DNA from 3 places in the Saccharopolyspora sp. CA-218241 genome. Region 2 is predicted to be linked to each of the others. Evidence: riboswitches for the same ligand, from Rfam matches in the RefSeq annotation. Region 2 holds a riboswitch; each other region holds the start of a gene.
What was found. A riboswitch is a leader RNA that binds a small molecule or an ion and turns the genes downstream of it on or off. The one in region 2 is predicted to bind glycine.

Region 1 (9,975 bases), 2.0 Mb from region 2:
GCTGCGCTGGGCCGGGGAGCCGCTCGACGCGGACCCCACCGCTGCGGGGTCCGCGCACCGGGGCTGACCTGACGGGGCTGACCCGGCGGGGGCTGACCCGGCGCCACCGAACAGCCGCCGGACCGGACGGTTCCGGCCCGGCGGCCCGGCCTCAATCGCGGATCGCCAACGCCAGTTCGCCGTTGTCGTCCCGCTCGGCGTCGAGGGTCTTGTCCCCCAACACCTCGGCGACCTGCGCCTCGAGGAAGACCCGAACGCCGGATTCCTCGATCACCTGGTCGTCGGCCTGCGGCTCGGTGGCGACGGACGCCTGGAGACCGTCCCCGGCGGGGGCGATCCGGAGGCCGGAAGCCTCGGAGGTCTCCGTGGTGTCGTCGCCGCCGATGAGGACGAGCTTGATGACCTCGGCGGCGTTCTCGCTGATGGTGAGCATGATGCTCCACTCCTCTCGGAGCCGGTCACGTGAAGTGGCCACCGTGTCATCCGGGCCGACCCGACGCAAACCGGGGTCCGCCCGGCGTGTCGAACGGACCCCGGTGGTCGTCCCGCAACCGGGCTGGGACGACCACCGGAACAGCTCAGCTCTCGTAGGCCGACAGCGGCGGGCAGGAGCACACCAGGTTGCGGTCGCCGCGCGCCTGGTCGACCCGCCGCACCGGCGGCCACACCTTCGGCGCGGAGGTGCCCATCGGGTAGGCGGCCTCGTCGCGACCGTAGGCGTGGTTCCACTCCCCCGCCAGCGAAGCCGCGGTGTGCGGCGCGTTCACCAGCGGGTTGTCGTCGGCGGGCCACTGCCCGGCCACGACCTTGTCGATCTCGGCCCGGATGGCGATCATGGCCTCGCAGAACCGGTCGAGCTCGGCCAGGTCCTCGCTCTCGGTCGGCTCCACCATGAGGGTGCCGGCCACGGGGAAGGACATGGTCGGCGCGTGGATGCCGTAGTCGGTCAGCCGCTTGGCCACGTCGTCCACCGAGATCCCGCTGGTCTTGCTGATCTGGCGCAGGTCGAGGATGCACTCGTGGGCGACGTAGCCGCCCTGGCCGGTGTAGAGCACCGGGAAGTAGCCGTCGATGCGGCGGGCGACGTAGTTGGCCGCGGCGACCGCCGTGAGGGTGGCCCGGCGCAAGCCGTCACCGCCCATCATGCGGATGTAGGCCCACGAAATGGGCAGGATGGAAGCGCTGCCCCAGGGCGCGGCGCTGATCGGCCCCACCCCCGTCTCGGGACCCGCCGCGGGCTGCAACGGGTGGTTGGGCAGGAACGGCGCGAGGTGCTCCCGGACGCCGATCGGCCCCACGCCCGGCCCGCCGCCGCCGTGCGGGATGCAGAACGTCTTGTGCAGGTTCAGGTGCGAGACGTCCGCCCCGAACTCGCCCATCCGCGCCAGGCCGATCAGCGCGTTGAGGTTCGCGCCGTCGACGTAGACCTGGCCGCCGCCGCGGTGCACGAGTCCGCACACCTCGCGCACGGTGTCCTCGTAGACGCCGTGCGTGGACGGGTAGGTGATCATGATCGCGGCCAGGTCGGCGGCGTGCTCCGCGACGAGTTCGCGCAGGTGGTCCAGCTCGATGTTGCCCGCGTCGTCGCAGCGCACCACGACCACGCGCAACCCCGCCATCACCGCGCTGGCGGCGTTGGTGCCGTGCGCGCTGGCCGGGATCAGGCACACGTCGCGCTGCGCTTCACCACGGGCGTGGTGGTAGGCGCGGATGGCCAGCAGCCCGGCGAACTCGCCCTGGCTGCCCGCGTTCGGCTGAAGGCTCACCGCGTCGTAGCCGGTGACCTCGGCCAGCCACCGCTCCAGGTCGGCGACCACCTCGAGCAGCCCGGCCGCGTCCTCGGCCGGGGCGAACGGGTGCAGCGCGGAGAACTGCGGCCAGGTGATCGGCTCCATCTCCGCGGTCGCGTTGAGCTTCATGGTGCACGAGCCCAGCGGGATCATGCTGCGGTCCAGCGCGATGTCCTTGTCCGAGAGTCGCCGCAGGTAGCGCAGCAGCGCGGTCTCCGACCGGTGGGTGTGGAACACCGGGTGGGTCAGGTACTCGGAGGTGCGCCGCAGCGCGGTGGGCAGCGCGTCGGGCGTGGCGGCGTCGAGCTCGTCCAGGCCGACCAGCGCCCCGGAGTTCAGGCCGAACGCCTCGAACACCACCGCGAGGTGCTCCCGGGTCGTGGTCTCGTCGCAGCTCACGCCGACGTGGTCGGCGTCCACCCGGCGCAGGTTGATCCCGCCGCGCCGGGCGCGGGCCACCACCTCGTCGGCGGCCCCCGGCACCGCGGCCACCACGGTGTCGAAGAACCCGCCGTGCACCACCTCGACCCCGCCGCGGCGGAGCTGCTCGGCCAGGAGCGCGGCGAACCGGTGCGCGCGGGTGGCGATCGCCCGCAGCCCCTCGGGTCCGTGGTAGACGGCGTACATCGAGGCCACCACGGCGAGCAGCACCTGCGCGGTGCAGATGTTGCTGGTCGCCTTCTCCCGCCGGATGTGCTGCTCGCGGGTCTGCAGGGCCAGCCGGTAGGCCAGGTCACCGCCCGCGTCCACGCTGACCCCGACCAGCCTGCCCGGGAGCTGGCGCTCCAGGCCCTTGCGGACCGCCATGTATCCGGCGTGCGGGCCGCCGAAGCCCATCGGCACGCCGAAGCGCTGGGTGGTGCCCACCACCACGTCGGCGCCGACCTCGCCCGGCGGGCGCAGCAGGGTCAGGGCGAGCAGGTCCGCCGAGACCACGGCCATCGCGCCGCGCCGGTGGACCTCGGCGATGAGCTCCTCCTGGTCCCGCACCGCCCCGGAGGCGCCCGGGTAGGCCAGCAGGGCACCGAAGAACTCGCCGTCCGGCAGCCCGGCGGCCCCGGCGGAGAGGTCGGCGACGACCACCTCGATGCCCAGCGGCTCGGCGCGGGTCCGCACCACCTCGATGGTCTGCGGCAGGGCATCGGCGTCGACGACGAACACGGCGGACTTCGCCTTGCCCGCGCGGCGGACCAGGGTCATGCCCTCGGCGGCGGCGGTGGACTCGTCCAGCATCGAGGCGTTGGCCAGCGGGACCCCGGTGAGGTCGGCGACCACCGTCTGGAAGTTCAGCAGCGCTTCCAGCCTGCCCTGCGAGATCTCCGGCTGGTACGGCGTGTAGGCGGTGTACCAGGCCGGGTTCTCCAGCACGTTGCGCAGGATCACCGGCGGCGTCGTGGTGCCGTGGTAGCCGAGGCCGATCATCTCGGTGTGCGGCGCGCAGCGGTCGGCCAGCGCGCGCAGCTCGGCCAGCGCGTCCGCCTCGTTGGCCGGGTCGGGCAGCGCCAGCGCCAGGTCGCGCTCGCGGACGCCGTCGGGTACCGCGCGCTGGCCCAGCTCCTCCAGCGAGCCCACGCCGATCACGTCGAGCATCCGGGCCAGCTCGGCGGGCCGCGGGCCGACGTGCCGGTCGGCGAACGGCGTGCCGTGCTCCAGCGCGGCGATCGGAATGCGGTCGTGGTTCACTTCGGTCATCGCCAACACCTCACTCATCGCGGCGAACACAGGGGGCGGGCAGCGGACTGCTCCGCTCTCCCCCTCTGTCACTGTTCGCAGCGCGAACGCCTGAGAGCTTCACCCGGCGGACCGGGCTTGCACCGTCGGCGGGACGGCACCACGGCTGTGGTGCGCCCTCTTTCCAGAGGTATCTCGCCCGTGCGGTCCGGTGGGCCTGAGAGGTTGTCGGGGAGGGTTGCTCCTTCGGCGCCGACTCGGCCGTAGCCTTGCCGGACTCTCCCGCACGGGGTCGACGATGCCGCGAAGCCTACCCGATCAGCCGGTCTGCCGGTCCCTCCGGCGACGGGCCAGTTCGTCACCCACGGCGGGTTCGGACACCAGACCGTCCGCCCGCTCGGCCGGGAACTCGTGGATGGTGCCGCTGATCTCCCGGACGGCACCGCTGACCGCGATGCCGAACACGCCCTGACCACCCTGGAGCAGGTCGACGACCTCCTCCGGGGAGGTGCACTCGTAGACCGTGGTGCCATCGCTGAACAGGGTCAGGCGGGCGAGGTCCTCGACCCCGCGGTGGCGCAGGTGGTCCACCGCGACCCGGATGTTGTGCAGCGAGACGCCGGTGTCCAGCAGGCGCTTGACGACCTTGAGGACCAGGATGTCCTTGAACGAGTAGAGGCGCTGCGAGCCCGACCCGGCGGCGCTCCTTATCGAGGGGCGGACCAGCTTGGTGCGGGCCCAGTAGTCGAGCTGGCGGTAGGTGATGCCGGCGATCTGGCAGGCAGCGGGGCCCCGGTAGCCGACGAGCTCGTCGGGCAGCGCGGCGTCAGGCGCCGGCTCGTCCCGACCTCGGGCAGCATCCTCGCCGGGTGCTTCCTCGACCACGCCTGCCTCCCCTCGTCCGGCACGGAGCCGACCACCGGTTCCCGGGTCGACGATCCGGGACCGCGAACCCCTGCTCACCGGCGGAATCACACCGGAGCAATTCGCATCATCCGACGGTAGGCCGGTCCGGTGGGCAGGTCAACGCGACGCGCGGGTGACCCGACGAGCCGACCCCCGCGAAGGCGTTCGCGGGGGTCGGGAAGCCGCTCTCCGGGCGAACGTCAGGTGTCGGCGCCGCGGAAGTCCTCCGGCGACACCGAGTCGAGGAACTCGCGGAACTTCTCCACTTCGTCCTCCTGCTCGTCCGGGATGATCAAGCCCGCCTCGTCGAGCACGGATTCGTCGGCATGGATCGGGACGCCGATGCGCAGCGCCAGCGCCACCGAGTCGCTCGGCCGCGCCGAGACCCGCACATCGCCGTCGAACACCAGCTCGGCGAAGAAGGTGCCCTCCTGCAGGTCGGTGATCCGCACCTGCTCCAAGTCCCGCCCCAGCGCGCCGATGACGTCCTTGAGCAGGTCGTGGGTCAACGGCCTCGCCGGTCGCACCCCCTGCTGCTCCAGCGCGATCGCCGTCGCCTCGACCGATCCGATCCAGATCGGCAAGTAGCGGTCACCGCTGGTCTCGCGCAGCAACAGGATCGGCTGGTTGGCTGGTAGTTCCACTCGCACGCCGACGACGCGCATCTCACTGCTCATCGTCACATCGCCTCCTCCAGCGCGCCGAAGCGTGGCATCCCCCTCCTCGAGGGTCGCGCACCGACGCTCCCGACGCTACCCGCGATACGGCGGACCCGCCCATTCCTGCGCGGTCCCGTCAGCCACCGTTCTCCCGGCCGTCCGGCGGCATCGATCGACAGCTCCCGGACCGCACCGCCACCGAGCGCGCTCGTCGTCGAGCACCTCTGCGCACGATACACCCCGGGGCCCGCCGCCGAGCCCGCCGAAAGGGCCGCTGAACGGGAGAACCGCTTGCCGCGCCGAAAGATTCCGGTCGCCGACCGCACTTCGCCTCGACGTGGTTCGGGGCGGCACCACTCGGCGCCGCCCCGCCACGATGACCCGGTCTCCGGCCTCCTGTCAGCGGCCCGCCGGGCCGCCCTCGACCGGCCCGGTCAGGTACACCAACCGGAACTTGCCGATCTGCACCTCGTCACCGTTGGCCAGCACCGAGGTGTCCACCGGTTCCCGGTTGACGTAGGTGCCGTTGAGGCTCCCCACGTCGACGACGACGAAGTTGCTGCCCTCGAAGCGGAACTCCGCATGGCGGCGGGACACCGTGACGTCGTCGAGGAAGATGTCGCTGTCCGGGTGGCGGCCGGCGCTGGTGATCTCCCGGTCCAGCAGGAATCGCGAACCCGCGTTGGGGCCGCGCTTGACCACCAGCAGGGCGGACCCCGCGGGCAGCGCATCGACCCCGGAGGCGGCCGGCTCCGCGGCGGGCGCGCTCTCGGTGCTTTCGGGCTCCGAGAGGAAGGGCCTGAAGACCGAGGTGGTCTCCGGTGACTGCTCCGGTGGAACGTCGCCGGAGCCGCTGTTCTGGCTCACCTGAGCTCTCCTCTACGCGGATCGATCGTGCCAAGTGTGTTCCAACGTACCGTGCCCTGCCAGGCACGGGACGCGCGACTCCCGAGATCGCCCCGTCGGCCGCGCGCGACCGACGATCATGCCTGGTCGATCAGGTCCTGGTAGGCCTCCGGGGTGAGCAGCCCCGCCACCGCCGCCGGGTCGTCGACGGCCAGCTCGATCATCCAGCCCTCACCGAGCGGGTCGGTGTTGACCAGGTCGGGCTGCTCGTCCAACCGCTCGTTGCGGGCCACCACCCGGCCACCGACCGGCGCGTAGAGGTCGGAGACGCTCTTGGTCGACTCCACCTCGCCCATCGCGGACCCGGCCTCGACCTGCTGGTCGAGGTCCGGCAACTGCACGAACACCACGTCGCCGAGCTGCTGCTGGGCGTAGTCGGTGATGCCGATGCGCACCGTGGTGCCATCGGTACCGAGCACCCACTCGTGCTCGGGGGTGTACTTGATCCCGTCCGGGGTCGCCACCTGGGTCCTGCCTTTCCTGACTCGAGCTGCGGATCCGGCCGCGACCGTGTCGCGTGATCGCGGCGGGAGCGTATGGGGGCCGGCCGGGCGGTCGCAAGGCGGGTCCGCCGGGGGCCGGGGCGGGTCAGCGGGGCGCCGACCGGGCCGACCGGACGGCCGCGACCACCTGCCCCAGGTACAGCACGCCCGCCCACAGGTAGAGCGCGCCGCCCCAGCAGGTGAAGGCGTAGGCGAACGGCCGCACCACCGAGGAGAACGCGAACTCGTTCTGCACCAGCAGCAGCAGCGGGAAGGCGTACATCAGGCAGAACGTGGCCGCCTTGCCCAGGTAGTGCACGTCGGGCGGTTCGAAGCCGTGCCAGCGCAGCACCGGCAGGCAGAGGGTGAGCACCACGTCGCGGCCGACCAGGGCGACGGCGACCCACCAGGGGACCACGTCGCGGAGGACGAAGGCGATCAGCGTCGCCACGATGTAGAGGCGGTCGGCGGCCGGGTCGAGCAGCTCGCCGATCCGGCTGTACTGGTTGAGCCAGCGCGCGAGCTTGCCGTCCAGCCAGTCGGTCGCGCCGCTGATGACGAGCACGAGCAGGGCGAGCAGATCGGCCTGCGGTCCGAGCAGCAGCCAGAGGAAGAACGGGACCCCGGCGAGCCGGACCACGCTGAGCAGGTTCGGCAGCGTCAGCACCGGATCGGACCAGACGCCGGCGGCGGCTTCCTTGATCCGGGCGATGCCCGGGTCGCCGGGCGAACGGTCCCCGGTGGGCTCCGGGTCCACGTCGCGATCCCCCGTCGTGTCGTTCGTGGTGCTGTCGGCTTCCTGCACCACGAGTCCTCCCCTGAACGGTTGTGCCCGGAACAGCCGCGCCCCGGCCGGTCCTGCGCCGGGCGACCGGACGCGCCGCGTCCGCTGGCCTGATCAGGGTCTCACATGCGTCGGACCGGAGCCGTGGCGGCCGTGCCGGGAGGAGGTCGCGGCACCTCGGGGTCCGGGCGCGGAAGGTGCGCCGATCAGCTCCTGCGGTGGCTCCAGCCCTGGCGGTGGAGGTCGGCGTCGGTCAGGAACCGGGCCCGGCCGCGGTCGTCGACGCCCGCCCAGCGGGCGCCGCTGACCCCTTCGCGGACGTAGGAATGACCACCGCTCCACACCACGCTGCACGGCGCGGTGGGCAGCTCCGCCGCCTTCGCCGCGGACTCGGTCGACCCCGTGCTGATGTCCGTGCTCATGGACGCACCTCCATACCCCTAGTCGGTCCGATCGCCGACTCTGTTAGCGCGGTCCCCGCCCCCGGTCGCAAATTGTGGGCGCCGGGGCGGCCGATGTCGCGCTGGCGCGCGGGCGCGGCGCCCAGCGGTCGTGGTCCGTCGACGAACCGCATCCGGCGGGCAGCGCGGCGGACAGCGCGGCCGAAGCGGTTCCGGCCGCTCGTCCGCGCGGTCCCTGGTCTCCCGGACGGCGGTGCGGTAGGACTCAGGCGTTGCCGGTCCACCGCAGGAGGTCGTGCTCATGGGTGCCTACGCCGATGCCTACCAGCGCAGCTCGTCCGACCCGGAGGGCTTCTGGCTCGACGCGGCCGGGGCGATCGAGTGGGAGCGGGCACCGTCGCGGGCGCTGGACGACGAGCGCCCGCCGTTCTACCGCTGGTTCCCGGACGGCACGCTCAACACCTGCTTCAACGCCCTGGACCGCCACGTGCGCGACGGCCGCGCCGACAGCACGGCGCTGATCTGGGACTCCGCGATGACCGGCACCGTGCGGCGCTGGACCTACCGCGAACTGCTCGACGAGGTCGCGCGCTGCGCCGGTGCGCTGGCGGGGTTGGGCGTGGGCGCGGGCGACCGGGTGGTGCTGTACCTGCCGATGATCCCCGAGGCCGTGGTGGCGATGCTGGCCTGCGCCCGGATCGGGGCGGTGCACTCGGTGGTCTTCGGCGGGTTCGCGCCCAAGGAGCTGGCGGCCCGCATCGATGACGCGCGGCCTGCGGTGGTGATCGCCGCCTCCTGCGGGCTGGAGCCGAGCCGGGTGGTGGAGTACAAGCCGATCGTCGACGAGGCGCTGCGGCGCACCGAGCACCAGCCGGACCGGGTCGTCGTGGTCCAGCGCGACCAGGTGCGCGCCGCGCTCGGGCCGCGCGACCTCGACTGGCACGAGCTGGTGACCGGCGCCGAACCCGCGGACTGCGTCGCGGTGCGGGCCACCGACCCGCTGTACGTGCTGCACACCTCGGGCACCACCGGGCGGCCCAAGGGCGTCGTGCGGGACAACGGCGGGCACGCCGTGGCGCTGCGCTGGTCGATGGCGGCGGTCTACGACATCGGGCCCGGCGAGGTGTTCTGGACGGCCTCCGACGTGGGCTGGGTCGTCGGGCACTCCTACATCGTCTACGGGCCGCTGCTGGCCGGGGCGACCACGGTGGTCTACGAGGGCAAACCGGTGGGCACGCCGGACGCGGGCGCGTTCTGGCGGGTGATCGCCGAGCACCGGGTGAAGGCGCTGTTCACCGCGCCGACCGCGCTGCGGGCGATCAAGCGGGTCGATCCGGACGCCCGGCTGCTCGCCGAGCACGACACCGGTTCGTTGCGGACGTTGTTCCTGGCCGGTGAGCGGCTCGATCCCGAGACCTTCAGCTGGGCGTCGGGGACGCTGGACGTGCCGGTGGTCGACCACTGGTGGCAGACCGAGACCGGCTGGCCGATCTGCGCCAACCCGCGCGGGCTGGAGCCGCTGCCGATCAAGCCGGGATCGCCGACGGTGCCGCTGCCCGGCTACCGGATCGCGGTGCTCGACCAGGGCGGACGCCCGGTGCCGCCGGGCACCGACGGGGCCCTCTGCCTGGAACTCCCGCTGCCACCGGGCACGCTGCCGACGCTGTGGGGCGACGACGAGCGGTTCGTCGAGTCGTACCTGTCGCGCTACCCCGGCCACTACCTCACCGGCGACAACGGGCACCTGGACGCCGACGGCTACGCGTTCGTGATGGGCCGCACCGATGACGTGATCAACGTCGCCGGGCACCGGTTGTCGACGGGTTCGATCGAGGCGGTGCTGGCCGGGCACCCGGCGGTGGCCGAGTGCGCGGTGATCGGGGTGCACGATGCCCTCAAGGGGCAGGTGCCGCGCGGATTCGTGGTGCTCAAGGCCGGGGTGGAGGTCGACGCCGCGGAGCTGCGCGCCGAGCTGGTGGCCGCGGTGCGCGCGCAGATCGGCCCGGTGGCGGCGTTCCGCGACGTGGCGGTCGTCGAGGGGCTGCCCAAGACCCGCTCCGGCAAGATCCTGCGCAAGTCGATGCGCGAGATCGCCGACACCGGGCGGACCTCGGCGCCCTCGACGATCGAGGACCCCGCGGTGCTGGAGGCGTTGACCGAGGCGCTGCGCGGGCGCTGAGCGGGCGTTGACCCCGGGGCGTGCCCGATGCATCCGTTCGGAGGCTCCCCGCGCCGGATGTGGTCTATACCTTTGAGGGCTACCGACATCCGACCCCGGAGTGGCACATGACCCGAACACCGCCCCGCACCGCCGTGCGCCGCGTCTCGCTGCTGGCGACCGCGCTCACCGGCGCGCTGCTCCTCGGCGGGACCGCG
Region 2 (9,975 bases):
GCGACCGGTCGTCCAGCAGCGCGGCGCGCAGCGCGGGCCATCCGGCGTCGTCGTCGGGGACCACCGCGTAGAGGAGCGTGCCGATCTCGGTCAGCAGGGGACGCTGTCCGACGCCGCGGTCGAGCCGTTCCCACGTCGACAACCGGTGCGCCTCGGCGGGTGCGTCGCCGGAGGCGACGTCGATGGCGACGACCCGGTGCGGCCGGTCGCGCACGGCGAGTTCGTCCGCCGCGGTCCGCCAACCCGCGCGGCCTTCCAGCAGCAACCGGACCTGTTCGGCGGTGCGCTGCCGTTCGGTGTCGGCGAGGGACCGCCAGCGCAGCAGTTGCAGCGCGACCAGCGGCGCGGTCTCGGCGAAGGCGGCCGCCCGTTCCTCGCCGACCTCGTCGGGGACCACCGCCCACATCGACCCGAGCAACTCGCCGCCCACCCGCAGCGCGACGACCAGGCGAGGCAGCGTGCCGTCCTGCTGGGCGGGTACGAAGATCGTCGCGCTGCCCTTGCTGAGCTGCCGGAACGTGCCGCGCGCCCGGAATTTCGCGAGCACGTCGGCGGGCTGGCCGCGTCCCATGATCGTCGACACCCGGGCCGGATCGATCATGTCCTGCCGCGCGGAGTACGCGAGCACCTGCGAGCGGGCGTCCTCGATGGTCACCGGCGCGTCCACCACCTCGGCGACCGCGTCGGCCAACCGGAACAGGTCGTCGCGCCCGCCGCCGCGCGGGTCGCCGTCCGATCCCTCGGCCAGCGCCGCGCGGACCAGCCACACCAGTTGGGCCCACGCGGTCCCGGAACGCACCTCGACCAGCGCGATCTCGGCCCGCTCCGCGGCCGCGACCACGGCCGGCCGCTCGGCCAGCGGTGGTTTGAGCAGCACCGCCGCCGCGTCGAGGTCAGCGCACGCGCGTACCAGTTCCGCGGCGTCGGCACCATCGGTGACCGCCACGCCCAGCACGAGATCCCCCGTTCCGGCGGATGGTCGCTCACCCGGTTCGGCGATGACCACGTCGGTGACGCGGCGCGTCGGGTCCGGAACGACCACCGGGCGCAGCAGGGCCGGGCTCATGCGATCGAGCAGCTCCCGGACGCCGCGCACCCCTGTCCCTTCCTCCGGCCCACCGGGCGGGAGGCATTGACACCCGGGCAGGCGCGATTATCGTTGCTGAGCACGTCGACAATCGCATATCGGCCGATGATCCCGGGCGGGAGAGCCCGTGGCCGCTCACCGAGCGCAACCACGGCGCCGAAGGAGCAAGACTCCCCGCACACTCTCAGGCACCCATGACCGTCCGGGCCAGGCAACTCTGGAAAGCGCGCGTCGACGAGGACGCCCACCCACGGTGCAAGCTGCTCGCGCGGCGAAGCTCTCAGGTTCCGAAACAGAGGGGGAGGCCCAGCACACCCGGGCACCCGCGTGCCCCTGAAGCGATGGAGCCTCCCGAGATGACGCTGCCTGCGAACCTGAGCTACACCGAAGAGCACGAGTGGATCGAGGACCGCGACGAGCTGGTCCGGATCGGCATCACCCAGCACGCGGCCGAGGCCCTCGGCGACATCGTGTACGTGCAGCTCCCCGACGTCGGCGACACGATCGAATCGGGCCAGTCCTGCGGCGAACTGGAGTCCACCAAGTCGGTCAGCGACCTGTTCGCGCCGGTGACCGGCGAGGTGGTCGCCGTCAACGAGGCGGTCGTGGACGATCCCGCGCTGGTCAACGCCGAGCCCTTCGGCAGCGGCTGGCTGCTCGAGGTGCGCGTCACCGCGAGCGGCCCGGTCCTCACCGCCGAGCAGTACGCCGAACTCATCGGCTGACCGGTTCCGGCCTGTTCGCGCGCGAGCAGGGGAACTTTCCTCCCACCGCTCGTGCGGCCGCGCGCGTCCGGCCTCGGTTGGCAGCAGGGGAACCTTCCTGTCACGGGTGAGAGGAAGGTTCCCCTGCTCGCACCTGCTCAGCCGATCCCGACCAGTTCGACCTCGAAGTGCAGGGTCGCGGCGGGCGGGATGACCGGCGGCACGCCGCGGTCGCCGTAGGCCTGGTGGGGCGGGACCACGAGCTTGCGGACGTCGCCGACGCGCATGCCGACGACGCCCTTGTCCCAGCCCTCGATGACGTGCCCTTCGCCGAGCGGGAACACCAGCGGCTCGCCGCGATCCCGCGACGAATCGAACTTGCTCCCGTCGGCCAGCGTGCCGACGTAGTGGACGTGCACGGTGTCGCCCGGCTTCGCCTCGGCGCCGTCGCCCGCGGTGACTTCCTCGATCTGCAGCTCGGCCATGCGGTACCTCCTCTGGTGCAGTCGGCACATCCGATCACACCTCGGCAGGGGCGGCGCGTCCGCGGCTGGTCGATTGTGCGCAGTTGAATTGCGCGCTCCCGTGATCTCGTGGAGTCCTCGGAGTCGCGCTGTCGCTGGACGCCCAACTGTGCTTCGCGCTCTACAGCGCGTCGCGGGCGTTCACGAACCTCTGCCGTCCGCTGCTCGACGGGCTCTCGCTCACCTACCCGCAGTACCTGGTGCTGCTCGTGCTGTGGGAGCGCGAGCAGTTTGTTCGCCGCCGGATACGCGGCCTGCTTCCACAGCGCGCTGCACTGGTCACGCGCAAGGAGGAGGTCCAGCTCACCGACTCGTCGGTCACGGCACGGGTCGGTATCGGCGACAACGGTGCCGACGGGTTCCAGCTCGGCGTGGCACTGGTCGTCTCGGTGCCCGGTGTGGAGCGCGAGCACGGGTAGCGGCTCGTCGAGAGGGCCGACTCGGTGTGCCCGTATTCCAATGCGGTGCGCGGCAACGTCGGCATTCGGCTCGAGGTCGCCTGCCGGTCCGGTTCGTCCGCTTCGGATGTGGCAGCAGGGGAACCTTCCTGTCACCGGTGACAGGAAAGTTCCCCTGCTGTCACCCCCGGTGGTTGCATGGCTATGCGCGGTGAGCAATAGTCATGTCCGGAGTCGGTGAGGGGGAGGACGCCCGTGGCGGTCGTCGAGTTCGCGCAGTGGCAGGCGTCGGCGTCGCCGACCGCGCGCCGGTTGCGCGAGGGTGCTGGGCTGCTGTCCGCGATGCTGCCCAGCGGCACGCCGGTCGCGGTGCCGGTGATGGAAGCCACCGGGGTCACGGGCGAGGGGGTGCACCACGTCGACGTGCTGGCCGCGAACCTCGCCGCCGCGCGGGTGGCGGTCGCCCAGGCGGGTGGCGGTCCGCTGATCACCGTCGGTGGCGACTGCGGCGTGGACCTCGCGCCGGTGGAGGCGGCGCACCGCCGCCACGGCGCGGGCTTGGCGGTGGTGTGGTTCGACGCCCACGCCGATCTGAACACGCCGCGGTCCTCGCCGTCGGGGGCGTTCAACGGCATGGTGCTGCGCACGCTGCTGGGCGAGGGCCCGTCCGGGTTGCTGCCGGAGAACCCGCTGGCCCCTTCGCAGGTCGTGCTGGCCGGGACCCGGGACCTCGACCGGGGCGAGATCGACTGCATCGACGCGCGCGGGATCTCGGTGGTGCCGCCGGAGCAGGTGGCGCGCCCGGACGCGGTGGGCGACGCCGTGCGGGCGGGGACCACGGCGGTGCACCTGCACGTGGACCTCGACGTGCTGGATCCGGACATCGTCGGCTCGGTGGGCACGCCGGTGCCCGGCGGGTTGACGGCCGACGAGCTGCTGTCGTCCGTCGCGGCGCTGGCCGCCCGGTTCGCGGTCGCCGGGCTGACGATCGCGGAGTACCAGCCGACGGATTCGCGGGACCAGGACCTGCTGACCGGATTGGTGCCGAAGCTGGTGTGCTCGGCCGGGTTGGCGTAGCGGTGGGTCAGGACAGCGCGACGTAGACCAGGCCGCAGAACCCGACCAGGCAGGCCAGCGCGGTCAGCGCCGCGGGCAGCCTGCCGTCGGGCAGCGGCTGGTCGGCGCGCACGCTGCGGTCGACGCGGAGGTGCCTGCGCCAGGCGAAGCCGGCCACGCCGACGGCCAGCGGCAGGGTCGCTGCCGCGCAGAGGGCGGCGGCGAGGGCGCTGGCGTGCACGATGAGCCGCAGCAGCACCAGCATCCCGACGGTGAAGGCCAGCGCGGTGCGCAGCCAGGCGAGCGTGGTGCGCTCCACCTGGAGCCCGGGGTCCCAGGGGCCGAGCACGTCAGAACCCGGTGACCAGCAGCAGCACGCAGGCGGCCAGCCCGATGACGCCGAGCCCGTAGCCCAGTACCGGGGCGAGCCGGGGCGCGGGCAGCGAGCCGCCCCGGCGCAGCGCGCGTTCGGTGTTCATCCAGCGGGTGAACGCGGTGGCGGCGCACAGCACCCCGCCGAGCAGCAGCAGCACGGCCAGGGCGGTGCGCAGCGGTTCCGGCGCGGGGCTGACCGCGTTGAGCGCTTCGACGCCGACCCCGGCGGCCATGAGCGCGAGCGCGGTGCGGATCCACGCCAGGAAGGTGCGCTCGTTGGCCAGGGTGAAGCGGGCGTCGGGTTCCTCGCCGGACTCGTAGAGCCGCCGTGGCCAGCGGGAACCGGATGGTGCGTCGGACATGCCCCCACGCTAGCCGTACCGGTGCCGGGCCTCGGCCCGGCACCGGAACCGGTCAGAAGGCGAAGACCTCGCCGGTGCTCGACGTCGCGACGCAGTCGTTGGAGAACGTCTGCTCGAACGAGACCGGCTTGCCGCGCCAGGTGCCCTGGGCGGTGACCGTCACCGGCTGGTAGATCAGCGGGCACATCTTGGCCGGGCGGGACTCGGCCAGCGCGGTGAGGTCGCCCCGCACCCCGGCCAGGTCGGTGCAGGCCGCCTCGGCCTTGGGGTGGGTGCCGCCCGCCGGATCGCAGGTGAGCAGGGCGGTCCGGAGTGCTGCGCCGGGCTCCGCGGTGCTGCCGACGGCCTCGCCGTGCACGGCGAGGCGCAGCGCGCTGACCGGTTCGGGGGACGCCGCCGCCGGTGCGGCGGCGACTCCGGCGAGCGCCGCCGTGGCGAGCAGCGTGCGGCCGATCAGCCGTGGTGCAGGCATGTCGTGGTTCCTCCAGGTCGATGTGAGCGGATTCGCCTCTACTTATCGCCCCGGTCGCCCACTTCGTCGCAGGAATGTCGCGAGAACACCATTTCGTGTGACACGCGAACCGGTCTTGATTACCGGGCGTGCGTGAAATCGGCGGGCCTTCGCTCGAAAGAACCGGTCTCCGGCGAGCGGGCATCGAGTACCTTCCCGGAAGCCGGACGTGATCACCGGCACGGGAGGGAGGACCGATGGCGACGACGCCGTTGGCCCCGGACCGCACCGCCGTGCGGAAGGCGGCGTTCGCCAGCGCCGTCGGCAACACGATCGAGCTCTACGACTTCCTGATCTACGGCACCGCCGCCGCGGTGGTGTTCAACCACCTGTTCTTCCCCGCCGGCGACCCGTGGGTCGGCGCGCTGCTGGCCTTCGCCACCTTCGGCGCCGGGTTCTTCGCCCGCCCGCTCGGGGCCGCGGTCATCGGCCACTTCGGCGACCTCGTCGGCCGCAAGCGGATGCTGGTGATCACCCTCGGCGTCACCGGGGCGTGCACCGCGGCGATCGGCGTGCTGCCGACCTACCAGGAGGTCGGGGTGTGGGCACCGCTGATGCTGGTGGTGCTGCGCCTGGTGCAGGGATTCTTCCTCGGCGGCGAGCAGGGCGGGGCGGTGCTGATGGCCGTGGAGCACGCGCCGCCGCACCGGCACGGCTGGTACGGCGGGTGGACGTTCCTCGGGTCACCGGCCGGGATGTTCCTGGCCACCGGCGTGTTCGCGGCGGCGGGTGCGGTCTCCGGCGACCAGTTCCTGGTGTGGGGCTGGCGGATCCCGTTCCTGCTCAGCCTGGTCCTCGTCGGGGTCGGTCTCTACGTGCGGCTGCGGCTGGCCGAGAGCCCGGAGTTCGCCCGCATCCGGGAACGCGGCGAGCGCGCCCGCACCCCGGTGGCCGAGGTGTTCACCGGGGCCTGGCGGCAGGTCCTGCTCGCCGCCGGGGTCAACCTCGGCTTCAACACGTTCATCTTCATCCTCACCACGTTCCTGCTGACCTACGGCACCGAGGCGCTCGGCGCCCCGCGCGACCTGATGCTGCTGGGCAGCCTGTGCGGGTCGGCCGCGCAGATCGCCGGGATCCTGCTGTTCGCGCACTTGTCGGACCGGCTCGGCCGGACCCGGGTGATGCTCGGCGGCGGGATCTTCCTCGCGCTCTACGCGCTGCCGATGTTCCTGCTGCTCGACACCGCCGAACCGGCGTTGATCGTGCTGGCGATGTGCCTGGGCTACGCCGGATCGGCCGCGGTGTTCGGCCCGATGGCGGCGTTCTGCGCGGAGCTGTTCCCGACCCGGGTCCGCTACACCGGGGTGTCGCTGGGGTACCAGAGCGGGTCGGTGCTCGGCGGTGGGCTCTCGCCGTTCGTGGCGACGGCGCTGCTCGGCCTCGCGGGCGGGGCGTCCTGGCCGATCGCCGCCTACCTCGTCGGCGGGGCGCTGGTCACCGTGGTGTGCCTGGTCATCACGGGCGATCCGCGGCGCTGGGCCCGGGAGTGACCGGCCACCGACCCGGTGCGGTCAGACGTGGTCCCGGATGACCCCGTTCACGGCCTGCTGGAAGCCGTTGACCAGTACCTGGATGGTCAGCGGCCGGAGCTGGTCGGTGACCTCGCGGACCCGCTCGCGCTCCTGCTCGGGCCGGCCGGCCTCGACGTAGGGGCGCAGCACGTTGGCGACGAACAGCTCGCGCAGCTCGGTGGCGATCTGGGTGGTGTGGGAGTCGACGATCTCCTTGGCGCGCACCAGCATGTCCAGCGGCAGCCCGAGGTCCAGGATCTGCAGGCCGAAGCCGAGCATCGCCGGGTTGGGCAGCCGCAGCCGCTCGTCGTCGGGGATGCGGGCCAGCACGCCGAGTTCCACGAGCTGGTCGATCCGGTCGTCGTCGAGGTGCCTGCCGCAGCGGCGGTCGAGCTCGTGGCGGTCGAGGTCCTCGCTGTGCTCGTCGGTCCACGGCGCGATCAGCGCGCGGTGCAGCGCCAGCTCGTCGGGACCGGCGTCGGCGGGGATGCGTTCCAGGTGCCGTTCGATCGCCGACAGCGTGAACCCCAGCGCCTGCAGGTCCCGGACGAGGTCGAGCCGGGCCAGGTGCTCGGCGCCGTAGACGCCGAGCCTGCCGCGCAGCCGGGGCGGGGGCAGCAGCCCGCGCGAGGCGTAGAACCGCACCGTGCGCACGGTGATCCCGGCGCGCTGGGCCAGTTCGTCGATGGTCAGCTCGGCGTCGGCGGTACGGAGCATGGCCGCCACGCTACTCCTTGACCGCTGTGACACCAACGGTGTAACACTGATCGCGTCGCATCGGTGCGGACCGGAGGTGGGCGATGGGCGGCGGACCGCTGGCCGGGATCAAGGTCGTGGAGCTGGCCGGGATCGGTCCCGCCCCGTTCTGCGCGATGCTGCTCGCCGACCTGGGCGCCGACGTCGTCCGCGTCGACCGGCCCGGCGCGGGCAGCGACCGCCACGACCTGCTCAACCGGGGCAAGCGCTCGGTGGTCGTGGACCTCAAGCAGGAGCGCGGTCCCGCCGCCGTGCGCGCCCTCGCCGCCCGCGCCGACGTCCTGCTCGAAGGGCTGCGGCCCGGGGTGGCCGAACGCCTCGGCGTCGGCCCGCAGGACTGCGCCCGGGACAACCCGGCGCTGGTCTACGGGCGGATGACCGGGTGGGGGCAGGACGGCCCGCTGGCCAGCACCGCCGGGCACGACGTGGACTACATCGCGCTGACCGGGATGCTGCACGCGATCGGCCGCGAAGGCGGGCCGCCGCAGGTCCCGGCGAACCTGCTCGGCGACTTCGGCGGCGGCGCGCTGTACCTGGCCGTCGGGGTGCTCGCCGCGCTGCTGGAAGCCCGCGGCAGCGGTCGCGGGCAGGTCGTCGACGCCGCGATCGTCGACGGCGCCGCGCACCTCGGGTCGATGCTGTTCGGCTTCCTGGCCGCGGGCGGCTGGAGCACCCGGCGCGGCACCAACCTGCTCGACACCGGGGCGCCCCACTACGACGTCTACGAGACCGCCGACGGCGAGCACGTCGCGGTCGGCGCGCTGGAACCGAAGTTCTACGCGGCCCTGCTCGACGGGCTCGGGCTCACCGGCGAGGTGCCCGACCGCGACGACCCGGCGAACTGGCCCGCGCTGCGCGAGCGGTTCGCCGCCGAGTTCCGGCGGCGAACCCGGGACGAATGGGCCCAGGTCTTCGCGGGCACCGACGCGTGCGTCGCGCCGGTGCTGTCCATGGCCGAAGCCGCCGACCACCCGCACGTGGCGGCCCGCGGCACCCTCACCGAGCGCGACGGGGTCCGCCAGCCCGCCGCCGCACCCCGGTTCAGCCGGACCCCGAACGCGCCACCGGGCCCGGTCGCCGCGCCCGGCGCCCACGCCGCCGAGGTGGCGCGGGACTGGGACGTGCCCGCCGACCTGCTCGATCCGACCCCGGGAGCGTGACCCCATGCGCAGGGAGATCTTCGAACCCGAGCACGATGCCTTCCGCGAGGCGGTGCGGACCTTCATCAGCAAGGAACTCGCCCCGCACGTCGAGCAGTGGGAGCACGACGGCGTGGTCAGCCGGGAGGCGTGGCGGGCCGCGGGCGCGCAAGGGCTGCTCGGCTTCGCCGTCGAGGAGCGCTACGGCGGGGGCGGCATCGACGACTTCCGGTTCAACACCGTCTTCGACGAGGAGCTCGCCCACGCCGGGATCTCCGGCTTCGGCTCCCCGCTGCACAACGACATCGTGGCGCCCTACCTGACGTCGCTGGCCACCGAGGAGCAGAAGCAGCGCTGGCTGCCCGGGTTCTGCTCCGGCGAGCTGATCACCGCCATCGCGATGACCGAACCCGGCGCGGGCAGCGACCTCCAGGGCATCCGCACCAGCGCGGTCCGCGACGGCGACGACTTCGTGCTCAACGGGCAGAAGACCTTCATCACCAACGGCATCCTCGCCGACCTGGTGATCGTGGTGGCCCGCACCGACCCGGACGCCGGGCACGAGGGGATCAGCCTGCTGGTCGTCGAACGCGGCATGCCCGGCTTCGAACGCGGCCGCAACCTCGACAAGATCGGGATGAAGGCGCAGGACACCGCCGAGCTGTTCTTCTCCGACGTGCGCGTCCCGGCCGCCAACCTGCTCGGCGAGCAGGGCCAGGGCTTCATCCACCTGATGCGCAACCTCCCGCAGGAACGGCTGTCCATCGCCGTCGCCGCGGCCGCCGCCGCGGCCACCGTGCTGGAGCTGACCACCGAGCACTGCCGCACCCGCACCGCGTTCGGCCGCCCCATCGGCAAGTTCCAGAACACCCGCTTCGCGCTCGCCGAGATGGCCACCGAGGTGCAGGTTGCCCGCGAGTTCACCGACCGCTGCATCCGCGAGCACGTGCGCGGCGAGCTCGGTGTGGAGCACGCCGCGATGGCCAAGTGGTGGGTCAGCGAGATGAACCAGCGCGTCGTGGACCGCTGCCTGCAACTGCACGGCGGCTACGGCTACATGTCCGAGTACCCGATCGCCAAGGCGTTCCTGGACGCGCGGGTGCAGACCATCTACGGCGGCACCACCGAGATCATGAAGGAGATCATCGGGCGCACCATGGGCTTGTAGCCGCCGCGAGCTGCTCGTCAGCGCCGCGCACCGCCGGTACGCTGCCAGGCACGCCCCGGAGGGGAGACGGCTTTGGACTGGATCGTCGCACCGGACCGCGACGGGCGGGGCCTGCCCGACGTCGTGCCCTCGCTGCTGGGCGCGCTGGGCGTCGACGGGTGCACCGACACCATCGGGTTCCCGGAATGCCGCAGCGCGGCCGTGCTGCTGGTCGACGGGATGGGCTGGGAGCTGCTGCGGGAGCACGCCGCCGACGCGCCGTACCTGGCCTCGCTGCTCGGCGCCCCGCCGCTGACCGCCGGGTTCCCGACCACCACCGCCACCAGCATCACCTCGCTGGGCACCGGGCGCTGCGCCGGGGAGCACGGCGTCGTCGGCTACACC
Region 3 (9,975 bases), 540 kb from region 2:
TTCCGCACCGACGTGGTGACCGACGCCCCGCGTCGCGGACCGGTGCTGCTCGGTGATCTCCACCTGCGCGGCACCGGCGACCCGACGCTGCGCGAGCAGGACCTGCACGCGCTGGCCGAGCAGGTCGCGGCGAGCGGTGTCCGGGTGGTGCGCGGGCAGCTCAAGGCCGACGCGAGCTGGTTCGACGACGTCCCGCTGGGCACCGGTTGGATGTGGGACGACGAGCCCTACTACTACGCGGCCCCGGTGTCGGCGCTGACCCTGGCGCCCACCGCCGACTTCGACGCGGGCACGGCCCTGGTGCGCACCGCGCCGGGCGAGCCGGGCGGACCCGCGGTGGTGGAGGTGGTGCCGCGCACCGATGCCGTGCGGATCGACAACCGGGCCACCACGGCCGCCCCGGGTACCGCGCCCGACGTGCGGGTGCGCCGGGAGCACGGCGGCGACACCGTGGTCGTCAGCGGCTCGGTCCCGGCCGGCGGTGCCCCGGTGGAGGACTACACCAGCGTGCGCGATCCCGCCGCCTACGCCGTCGACGTGTTCGCCCGGGTGCTGCGCGAGCACGGCGTGCGGGTGGGCGGCACCGGCGCCGGGGTCGCGCCCGCCGGGGCGCGGACGCTCGCCGAGCGCGAGTCGATGCCGCTGCGGGACCTGCTGCTGCCGTTCCTCAAGCTCTCCAACAACGGGCACGCCGAAGTGCTGGTCAAGGCGATGGGCCGGAAGGCGCGCGGCGCGGGCACGTGGGACGCCGGGCTCGCGGTGGTCGAGGAGCGGCTGGCCGGGCTGGGGATCGGCCGCGGGACGTTCCGCCTCGTCGACGGCTCCGGACTGTCGACCATGGACGCGGTGAGCCCCGCCCAGCTCGCGCTGCTGCTGGACAACGCGCGGCAGCGGCCCTGGTTCGCGGTGTTCGCCGCCGCGCTGCCGGTCGCCGGGATCGAGGACCGGGCGGTGGGCGGCACGCTGCGCGGTCGGATGGACGGCACCGCGGCGGAGGGCGTCGTGCGTGCCAAGACCGGCTCGCTCACCGGCGTGACGTCGCTGTCCGGCTACGTCACGGCCGCCGACGGGACACCGCTGATCTTCTCCGTGCTGTTCAACGACTTCCTGTCGGACTCGCCGAAGGACCTGGAGGATGCCGTGGCGATCCGCCTCGCCGAGTACCGGGGCGCGGCCGACCGGCCGCGGGAGGCCGCACCGCTGCCGAACGCCGGTGCCGACGATCCGGTGACCCGGGTGGACGAAGGCGCCGTGGAGTGCTCCTGGACCAAGAGCTGCTGAGCCGGGATTCCTGGGGCCGCTGAGGTGCGCGGGACCCCGGGGACGGGGTCGGGGAGAACCCGGTGCCGGGTCGGGAGGTTTCCCGGGCGCGGGTTCGACGGGCGCAGGTAGCGTGATGAGCGCCCAGCAGCCCGCGTCGAGGAGAGCACGTGTCGTTCATCAGCGAATTCCTGGCCTTCGTCGCCGGATTACCCAGGCCGCTGCTCGTGCTCGTCACGGGCGCGCTGGTGCTCGGCGAGTGCACGATCGGCCTCGGGTTCCTGGTGCCGGGGAGAGCGGGTTGTTGATCGCCTCCGCCGCGGTGACCGACCTGGGCTTCTTCTTCACCCTCTCCGGCGTGGTGGCGGCGTGCGCGGCGCTCGGGGACAACATCGGGTACTGGCTGGGCAGGCGGTACCGGCTGAAGATGCGCGAGACGCGGGTGGTGCGCAAGCTCGGCCAGCAGCACTGGGACCGGGCCGGCCGGTTGCTGTGCCGCTACGGGATCGGCGCGGTGCTGGTGGCGCGGTTCCTCCCGGTGGTGCGCACGCTCACCCCGGCGGCGGCCGGGGCCAGCGGCCTGGGCTACGGCCGGTTCCTCGCCGCCTCCCTGATCGGCGCGGTGAGCTGGTCGGCGCTGCACGTCAGCATCGGCTGGGCGGCCGGGGCGTCGGCGAAGTACATCGAGGCGTGGCTCGGCCGGGCGAGCTGGCTGCTGATCGCCGTGCTGGTCGCGGTGGTCGTCGGCACCTGGCTCTACCGGCGCAGGCGCCAGGCTCGCGTGCACCGCGCCACCGCCGCGCAGGACGACGAGGTCGAAGAAGCGGCCTGACCCGCCCAACGGAGCGGACCCCAGCACCACCCCTCCGCGCCACCGACCGACTCCACGAAGCCCCCGGAGCCGCGCCCACCCGGGTGGTCCTGAACGAGGTGAGAGGCACCCTGCACCCAGTTGCGTGGTACAGGGTGCCCCCTCACTCGGCCCACTTCCGGGTGGTCCTGTGCGGGGGCGTCACGGGGAGGCGTGCTCGCCTTCGCCGGCGGGTTCGTCGGGGGACCGGCCGCGCCGGGAGAACCGGTAGCCGATGATCACGGCGGCGGCCAGCAGCGGCGCGATGTAGAGCGCCACCCGGGTTTCGGCGTCGAACCCCAGCAGCACCAGGACCATCGCCAGGAACGCCAGCACGAGGTAGTTCGAGTGCGGCGCGAACGGCATCCGGAACCGGCCGGCGGGCAGCAGCCCGGCCCGCACCTTGCGGTGGTAGCCGAGGTGGGCGAGCAGGATCATGCCCCACGTGAAGATCGCGCCGATGGTGCTCGCGCTGGTGATGTAGACGAACGCCTGCTCGGGCACCAGGTAGTTCAGCACCACGCCGACGAGCATCGCGCAGAAGGTCACCGCGATGGCCCGGGACGGCACCGCGCGGGGGCTGAGCCGCCCGAGCGCCCGCGGCGCCTGGCCGTCCTGGGACAGCGTGCGCAGCATCCGGCCGGTGGAGTAGATGCCGCTGTTGCAGGACGACAGGGCCGCCGTGGTGACCACGAAGTTGACCACGCCCGCCGCGGCCGGGATGCCGATCAGCGCGAAGGCGTGCACGAACGGGCTGCCGTCGGCCGGGAACCGGAACCAGGGCACCAGCGCGGTCAGCGCGGCCAGGGCACCCACGTAGAAGATCAGGATGCGCCACATCACCGCGTTGATCGCGCGCGGCAGCACCTGCCGCGGGTTGGCGCTCTCGCTGGCCGTCTGCCCGACCATTTCCACGCCGACGAAGGCGAACATGACGATCTGGAAGGCCACCAGCGCCGCGACCGGACCGTTCGGGAAGAACCCGCCGTGCGACCAGATGTTGCTCAGCGAGGCGGTGTCGCCGAGGTCGCTGAAGCCGAACACCAGGATCGCCGCGGCCAGCACGATCAGCCCGATGATGGCCAGCACCTTGATCAGGGCGAACCAGAACTCGAACTCGCCGAACAGCTTCACCGCGATCAGGTTGACGCCGCTGAGCACCACCAGCGCGCCCAGCGCCGGGATCCACTGCGGCAGGCCGGGGAACCAGAACTCGAAGTACTCGCCGACCGCGGTGATCTCGGCCATGCCGGTGACGATCCACACCATCCAGTAGCCCCAGCCGGTCGCGAACCGGGCCCACGGGCCGACGAACTCGCCCGCGTACTCCGCGAAGGACCCGCTGACCGGCCGGTACATCAGCAGCTCGCCCAGCGCCCGCATCACCAGGAAGATCATGCCGCCCGCGATGGCGTAGATCAGGATCAGCCCGGGGCCGACCTGGTGCAGCGCCTTGCCGGAGCCGAGGAACAGGCCCACGCCGATCGCGCCGCCGAGCGCGATCATGTTGATGTGCCGGTTGCTCAGGTCCCGGCGGTACTCCTCGCTGGCGGGTGTGCTCATCGGCGGACTCCTCACCCGGCGGTGTGCTGCTGGCAGCGCCCGATACTGCGCCACCGCCGTGCCGTCCGCAAGCCGGAAATACTTGTCACCGAGGGAGTTTCGGCCCCATAACGATCCACTTCGGATCTTCCGGACGCAGCAGGGGCCCGCGTTCGGCGAACGCGGGCCCCTGCGGGTCAGCCGGTCACAGCTCCGGGTAGAGGGGGTTGGCCTTGGCCAGGGTTTCGACCCGGCTGCGCAGGGCGGTGGCGGTGGCCTCGTCGAAGCCGGGCTTGAGGGCTTCGGCGATGATGTCGGCGACCTCGGTGAACTCGGTGTCGCCGAAGCCGCGGGTGGCCAGTGCCGGGGTGCCGATGCGCAGCCCGGAGGTGGTCATCGGCGGTCGCGGGTCGTTGGGCACCGCGTTGCGGTTGACCGTGATGCCGATCTCGTGCAGCCGGTCCTCGGCCTGCTTGCCGTCCAGCTCGGAGTGGCGCAGGTCCACCAGCACCAGGTGCACGTCGGTGCCGCCGGAGACCAGGGAGATCCCGGCGGAGCGGGCGTCGTCGGCCTGGAGCCGCTCGGCGAGCAGCTTGGCCCCGGCCACGGTGCGGCGCTGCCGGTCGGCGAACTCCGCCGAGGCCGCGACCTTGAACGACACCGCCTTGCCCGCGATCACGTGCTCCAGCGGCCCGCCCTGCTGCCCGGGGAACACCGCGGAGTTGAACTTCTTGGCCAGCGCGGTGTCGGCGGACAGGATCACCCCGCCGCGCGGACCGCCGAGGGTCTTGTGCGTGGTCGTGGTGACCACGTGGGCGTGCGGCACCGGGTTCGGGTGCAGCCCGGCGGCCACCAGCCCGGCGAAGTGCGCCATGTCGACCATCAGATAGGCGCCGACCTCGTCGGCGATCTCGCGGAACCGGGCGAAGTCGAGCTGCCGCGGGTAGGCCGACCAGCCCGCGACGATGAGCTGCGGCCGGTTCTCCCGGGCCAGGCGGGCGACCTCGTCCATGTCGACCCGGTGGTCGTCGTCGCGCACCGTGTAGGGCACCACGTTGTACAGCTTGCCGGAGAAATTGATCTTCATCCCGTGGGTCAGGTGACCACCGTGCGCCAGATCCAGACCCATGATGGTGTCACCCGGCTTGAGCAGCGCGAACATCGCCGCGGCGTTGGCCTGCGCCCCCGAGTGCGGCTGGACGTTGGCGTACTCCGCACCGAACAACGCCTTGACCCGGTCGATGGCCAGCCGCTCGACCACGTCGACGTGCTCGCAGCCACCGTAGTACCGCTTGCCCGGATAGCCCTCGGCGTACTTGTTGGTCAGGACCGAACCCTGCGCCTCCAGCACCGACCGCGGCGCGAAATTCTCCGAAGCGATCATCTCCAACGTCGCCTGCTGGCGGTTCAACTCGGCACCGACCGCCGCCGCCACCTCGGGGTCGACCGCGGCGAGCTGGTCGTTGAACAGGTCAGGTGTCGACATGGTGTTGCCTCCTGTAGTGATCTCTCAGGCGTTGCGGCGGTAGAAGGGGAGCTCGACGACCTCCACGGGCGCGGTCCTGCCCCGGATGTCCACCTGCAGCGCGGTGCCCGGCGCGCTGTGCGCCCGGTCCACGTAGGCCATCGCCACCGGGTGCCCCAGCGTCGGCGACGGCGCACCGCTGGTGACCTCGCCGACCTCGGTGCCCGCGTCGTCGAGGACCCGGTAGCCGTGCCGGGGAGCGCGGCGCTGGTCGGTGGTCAGCCCGACCAGGGTGCGGGCGGTGGGCTGCTCGGCGACCGCGGCCAGCGCCGCCTTGCCGACGAAGTCGCCCGGCTTGTCGAGCTTGACCACCCGGCCCAGGTTGGCGTGGAACGGGGTCAGCTCGGTGGAGAGCTCGTGGCCGTGCAGCGGCATCCCGGCCTCCAGCCGCAGCGTGTCCCGGCAGGACAGCCCGGCGGGCCGCAGCTCGTGCTCGGCGCCCGCCTCGGTCAGCGCCTGCCAGATGGCCGCCGCGTCGCCCGGCGCGGTGAACAGCTCGAAGCCGTCCTCGCCGGTGTAACCGGTGCGGGCCAGCAGCACCGGGTGACCGGCCACCGCGCTCCGGTAGCCGGCGAAGTACTTGACCTCGGTGAGGTCGGTGTCGGTCAGCGGGGCCAGGATCGCGGCGGCGCGGGGTCCCTGCACCGCCAGCAGCGCGTACTCCTCGGAGACGTCGGCGAACTCGGCGTCGAACCCGCCGACGCGCTCGGCGAGCTCGGCGGCGACCACCGCGGCGTTCGCGGCGTTGGCCACCACCAGGTACTCCTGCTCGGTGAGCCGGTAGACGATGAGGTCGTCGAGCACGCCGCCCCGCTCGTCGCAGAGCATCGTGTAGCGGGCGCGGCCCGGCTTGATCCCCGACGCCTTCGCCACCAGCGCGTGGTCCAGGGCCTCGGCGGCCTGCGGGCCGCTGATCCGGAGCTCGCCCATGTGGGTGAGATCGAACAGCCCGGCGGCGGTGCGCACGGCGTGGTGCTCGGCGGTGTCACCGGAGTACCGCAGCGGCATCCGCCAGCCCGCGAACTCGGTGAAGGTGGCGCCGAGCGACTCGTGCACCTCGTGCAGCAGGGTCCGTCGTGGCGACGACATGGCTATGGCTCCTCCTGGTGGGCGCGGGTCGGCGGACGAGGGGCCGGTCAGCCGCGCGAAGCACAACCTTATCCGGGGCACCCCGACGTCGACCTGCGCGGGTTCGCGCTGGTCGGGGTCTCCCCGGAGTCATTGGCCTGAGAGTTTCACCGCGGTCCGGCGCCAGGACACCGGGCGGCTTGCACCGTGGGCGAGGAGCGGGGCTCCTGCTTTTCTCCGTGTTCGCCTGCTGTCGCGCGGTGCCGGTGCCTGAGAGTTTCTTGGGGAGATTGCTCCTTCGGCGCCCCGTGACGCTGGGGTCTCTCCCGCACGACGTCGTCGGCGCGGTCTTGAGTTGTGGGCCGGTCGGATTCGGACGCTACGGAGGTGCGCGAAGCCAGTCAACACAACGCGAGGGTGATCTCAGTGGAAGGTGTTGTGGTCCGATCGCGATGCGGTGCGGGTGACTCAGCCGGGCTGGGTGGTGAGGTCGTGGTGGAGGCGGGTCAGGCTGTCGACCAGGGCGGTGAGTGCGAGCTCGAAGCTGTCCGCGTCGATCTCGGCCGCGTGCTCGCGCAGCAGGTGGGCCCGGTCCAGGTGGGGGAAGCGCTCGTCGTAGAGCTCCGCCTCGTCCGGGAAACCGGCCGAGAATGAGCCCATCGCCGAGCCGACCACCAGGTACTTGGTGGAGGCGCCGATCATCGTCGCGTACCGCTGCGGCCAGCCCGCCGAGGTGAGCCCGCCGTGCACGGCGTCGGCGCGGCGCAGCGCGGTCTCCCGCCGGGCCGGACCGGAGGCCAGGAACGGGACCAGGTGGGGGTGCGCGATGAGCGCGGCCCGGAACGAGCGCGCCCAGGTGCGCAGCCCGGTCGCCCAGTCCTGCTCGAAGCCGCTGACGTCCACGGCGCGCATCACGCCGTCGGCGATCTCGTGCAGCAGTTCGTCCTTGCCGGGCACGTGGTTGTAGAGCGACGCGGCCTTGACGCCGAGCCGGTCGGCGAGCCGCCGCATGGACAGCGCTTCCAGCCCGAGCTCGTCGATGATCTCCAGACCGGCCAGCCGGATGCGGTCCGGCGTCAGCAGGGGATTGCTGGGGCGGGGCACGGTCCCTCCTCCTCGGAACACCCTTGCGGGCCTCGTCGCGGCGGTTCTAGACTCCCATAAAACTAACGCCGTTAGTCACAGGGCGCGGAAAGGAAAGCCCCATGGTCGACTTCTCGCTGTCGGAGACCGAGCGCGACATCCGCGACTGGGTTCGCAACTTCGTCCAGCGCGAGCTGGTGCCGCTGGAGCCGGAGGTGCTGCGCCGGGAGCGCGCCGGCGAGCGCGGCCTCACCAAGGACGAGCAGCGGGAGCTCCAGGACAAGGCCAAGCAGGCGGGCTTCTGGGGCGTGCAGACCCCGGAGGAGTACGGCGGGATGGACCTCTCCGCCGTGATGTCGGCGCTCATCGAGGCCGAGCTGGGCCGCACCTTCGTGCCGTTCCGGTTCGGCGGGTACGCCGACAACATCCTCTACCACGCCAACGAGGAGCAGAAGCGGGAGTACCTGCTGCCCACCATCGAGGGCACCCGCAAGTCCTGCTTCGCGATCACCGAGCCGGGCGCCGGGTCCGACGCCAAGAACCTGCGCACCACCGCGCGCAAGGAAGGCTCGGAGTGGATCGTCAACGGCGAGAAGACGTTCATCACCGGCGGCATCGACGCCGACTTCGTGATGGTGTTCGCGGTCACCGACCGGGAGAAGGGGGCCGACGGCGGCGTCACCTGCTTCCTCGTCGACCGCGACATGGGCTGGAAGTCCGAGCCGATCGACATCATGGGCCCGTGGGAGCGCCGCCCCGCCGCGCTGGTGTTCGACGAGGTCCGGGTGCCGGAGCGCAACGTGCTCGGCGAGGTCGGGAAGGGCTTCCGGCTGGCCATGCAGTGGATCGGCCGCGGCCGGTACCTGCTGCCCGCGCACGCCCTCGGCGCCTGCGAGCGGCTGCTGGAGATGGGCATGGACTACGCCAAGACCCGCGAGACCTTCGGTGAGCCGATCGCCGAGCGGCAGGCGATCCAGTGGATGGTGGCCGACTCCGCGGTGGAGATCGAGGCGCTGCGCTGGCTGGTGCTGCACGCCGCGTGGCAGGTCGACCAGGGCGGCGACTCCCGGCACGCCCAGTCCATCGCCAAGCTCTACGGCGGCACCCGCGCCGGGGAGATCGTGGATCGGGTGCTCCAGATGCACGGCGGCATGGGCTACACCAAGGAGCTGCCCATCGAGCGCTGGTACCGCGACCTGCGGCTGCTGCGGATCTTCGAGGGCACCGACGAGATCCAGCGCCGCACCATCGCCCGCAACCTCCTCAAGGGCCACGCCTCGGTCTCCGGTGCCCTCGGCTGACCCGTCCCGTTCCTGGTGAGGGGCACCTTCGTCCGACGTAGCCGGATGAAGGTGCCCCTCGCTCATTCACCTTCCGGGTGAAATGGGAGGTGCTGGTGGGACGGTGGCCGGTGGGTGGTTCGCCGAGATCGTCGGGAGCCGGCCGGGAGTGGGTACCCTGGAGGTGGAGTTGATCGCGGCTCGACCGCGCCCGGCCGGAGCTGAGGAGACGCTATGTCGTTGTTCAAGAAGGTCAGCCAGTTCGCCAGCAGCCCGCAGGGCCGCAAGGCGATGGAGCAGGCGAAGAAGTACGCCTCCGACCCCAAGAACAAGGAGAAGATCGACCAGGTCAAGAACAAGCTGTTCGGCAAGGGCAAGAGCCACTGACCGAGGCTTCCGCGACCCCCGGTTCGCCCGGGGGTCGTTTTCACGCGCCGGGCGCGTAGCGCACGACGGGCACCGGGCCGCTCCCGGCGGGGACGTCCCGCAGCAGCCCGACCACGGCGTCCACGGTGTCGGCCGCCAGGTCGGCGAGCGCCACGTGCGCGGTGGCCCCGGCCGCCCGCGCCGCGCGCAGCGCCGGGACCAGGTCGCGCACCAGCGCCTCGGCGGCGGGCCGGTTCTTCACCCACAGCTGCTCGAAGCCGGTGACCAGCACCGCCTCGCACCCCGATCCCGCCAGGGCCCCCTCCACCGACGCCGCTCCGGGGGCCAGGGCACCCAGCAGCGCACCCAGGTCCGGACCGCCGCGCGCGTCCAGCACGGCGCTGCGCTCCCGCGCGGTGAAGGCCCCGTGCAGCGACGGCGGGAGGTCCAGGTGCACGGCCACCGGCTCGCCGTCCACCGGCGCGAGCCGCCCCGGGGGCAGGTCGTGCACCACGACCGGCTCCGGCGGACGGCGGTGGAAGGTGATCTGCGGGTCGTAGGGCTCGTCGGGTTCGTCGAACACCTCCACGACGAACTCCCGGTCCGGGAACTCGGCGGCCAGCAACGCCCGCCAGCAGTCGGCGAGGGTGTTCGCGAGCGTGGACAGGTCCGCGTCGTGCGGCTCCAGGTCGTCGTTGCCGAAGAGGTCCTGGAGCGACAGCAGGTTCGAGTGCCGTTCCACGAGGTCGATCCGATCGTCGAACCTCCTGAAGAACGTGTCGATCGCCTGCCGCCGGTCGCCGCTGTCGTCGGCGCTGGACCCGGAGAAGAACACGCCCCCTCGGTGCTCGATGAACTCCGGGCGGAACAGCCACTGGGCGGCGAGCACGAATTCGATCCCGCCGCCCCAGCCGAGGAAGCTGAGTGGCGTGAACCCGGGACCGTTCGTCTTGCGCCACGGGTCCAGGAAGCTGGGGAAGCGACGGGGCTCGGCACCGTCC

Region 1: linked by a shared signal. The riboswitch ahead of gcvP (aminomethyl-transferring glycine dehydrogenase) and the one ahead of gcvH (glycine cleavage system protein GcvH) in region 2 are both predicted to bind glycine.
Region 3: linked by a shared signal. The riboswitch ahead of gcvT (glycine cleavage system aminomethyltransferase GcvT) and the one ahead of gcvH (glycine cleavage system protein GcvH) in region 2 are both predicted to bind glycine.

What each region holds. Positions count from the first base shown of each region.
Region 1 is NZ_CP191860.1:2,821,708-2,831,682, reverse strand. Features, by position in the region: gene ACQP0T_RS13465 (3-methyladenine DNA glycosylase) at 1-67, shown strand, start outside; gene ACQP0T_RS13460 (HesB/YadR/YfhF-family protein) at 152-433, opposite strand; gene gcvP (aminomethyl-transferring glycine dehydrogenase) at 579-3,482, opposite strand; glycine riboswitch at 3,656-3,756, opposite strand; gene ACQP0T_RS13450 (MerR family transcriptional regulator) at 3,780-4,346, opposite strand; gene ACQP0T_RS13445 (bifunctional nuclease family protein) at 4,568-5,044, opposite strand; gene garA (glycogen accumulation regulator GarA) at 5,426-5,893, opposite strand; gene gcvH (glycine cleavage system protein GcvH) at 6,010-6,396, opposite strand; gene ACQP0T_RS13430 (CDP-alcohol phosphatidyltransferase family protein) at 6,521-7,222, opposite strand; gene ACQP0T_RS13425 (hypothetical protein) at 7,405-7,620, opposite strand; gene ACQP0T_RS13420 (propionyl-CoA synthetase) at 7,901-9,778, shown strand; gene ACQP0T_RS13415 (beta-N-acetylhexosaminidase) at 9,886-9,975, shown strand, end outside.
Region 2 is NZ_CP191860.1:4,856,943-4,866,917, reverse strand. Features, by position in the region: gene ACQP0T_RS23165 (PucR family transcriptional regulator) at 1-1,096, opposite strand, end outside; glycine riboswitch at 1,194-1,298, shown strand; glycine riboswitch at 1,299-1,393, shown strand; gene gcvH (glycine cleavage system protein GcvH) at 1,444-1,812, shown strand; gene ACQP0T_RS23155 (FKBP-type peptidyl-prolyl cis-trans isomerase) at 1,950-2,276, opposite strand; partial or broken gene ACQP0T_RS23150 (MarR family transcriptional regulator) at 2,405-2,536, shown strand; gene ACQP0T_RS23145 (hypothetical protein) at 2,516-2,734, shown strand; gene ACQP0T_RS23140 (arginase family protein) at 2,969-3,790, shown strand; gene ACQP0T_RS23135 (DUF202 domain-containing protein) at 3,798-4,118, opposite strand; gene ACQP0T_RS23130 (YidH family protein) at 4,120-4,506, opposite strand; gene ACQP0T_RS23125 (SSI family serine proteinase inhibitor) at 4,559-4,978, opposite strand; gene ACQP0T_RS23120 (MFS transporter) at 5,215-6,507, shown strand; gene ACQP0T_RS23115 (MerR family transcriptional regulator) at 6,529-7,245, opposite strand; gene ACQP0T_RS23110 (CaiB/BaiF CoA transferase family protein) at 7,329-8,444, shown strand; gene ACQP0T_RS23105 (acyl-CoA dehydrogenase family protein) at 8,449-9,591, shown strand; gene ACQP0T_RS23100 (alkaline phosphatase family protein) at 9,664-9,975, shown strand, end outside.
Region 3 is NZ_CP191860.1:4,320,337-4,330,311, reverse strand. Features, by position in the region: gene dacB (D-alanyl-D-alanine carboxypeptidase/D-alanyl-D-alanine endopeptidase) at 1-1,281, shown strand, start outside; gene ACQP0T_RS20635 (hypothetical protein) at 1,431-1,568, shown strand; gene ACQP0T_RS20630 (DedA family protein) at 1,562-2,092, shown strand; gene ACQP0T_RS20625 (amino acid permease) at 2,273-3,673, opposite strand; gene glyA (serine hydroxymethyltransferase) at 3,858-5,138, opposite strand; gene gcvT (glycine cleavage system aminomethyltransferase GcvT) at 5,163-6,266, opposite strand; glycine riboswitch at 6,383-6,493, opposite strand; glycine riboswitch at 6,494-6,584, opposite strand; gene ACQP0T_RS20610 (TetR/AcrR family transcriptional regulator) at 6,714-7,349, opposite strand; gene ACQP0T_RS20605 (acyl-CoA dehydrogenase family protein) at 7,451-8,629, shown strand; gene ACQP0T_RS20600 (hypothetical protein) at 8,843-8,995, shown strand; gene ACQP0T_RS20595 (hypothetical protein) at 9,036-9,975, opposite strand, start outside.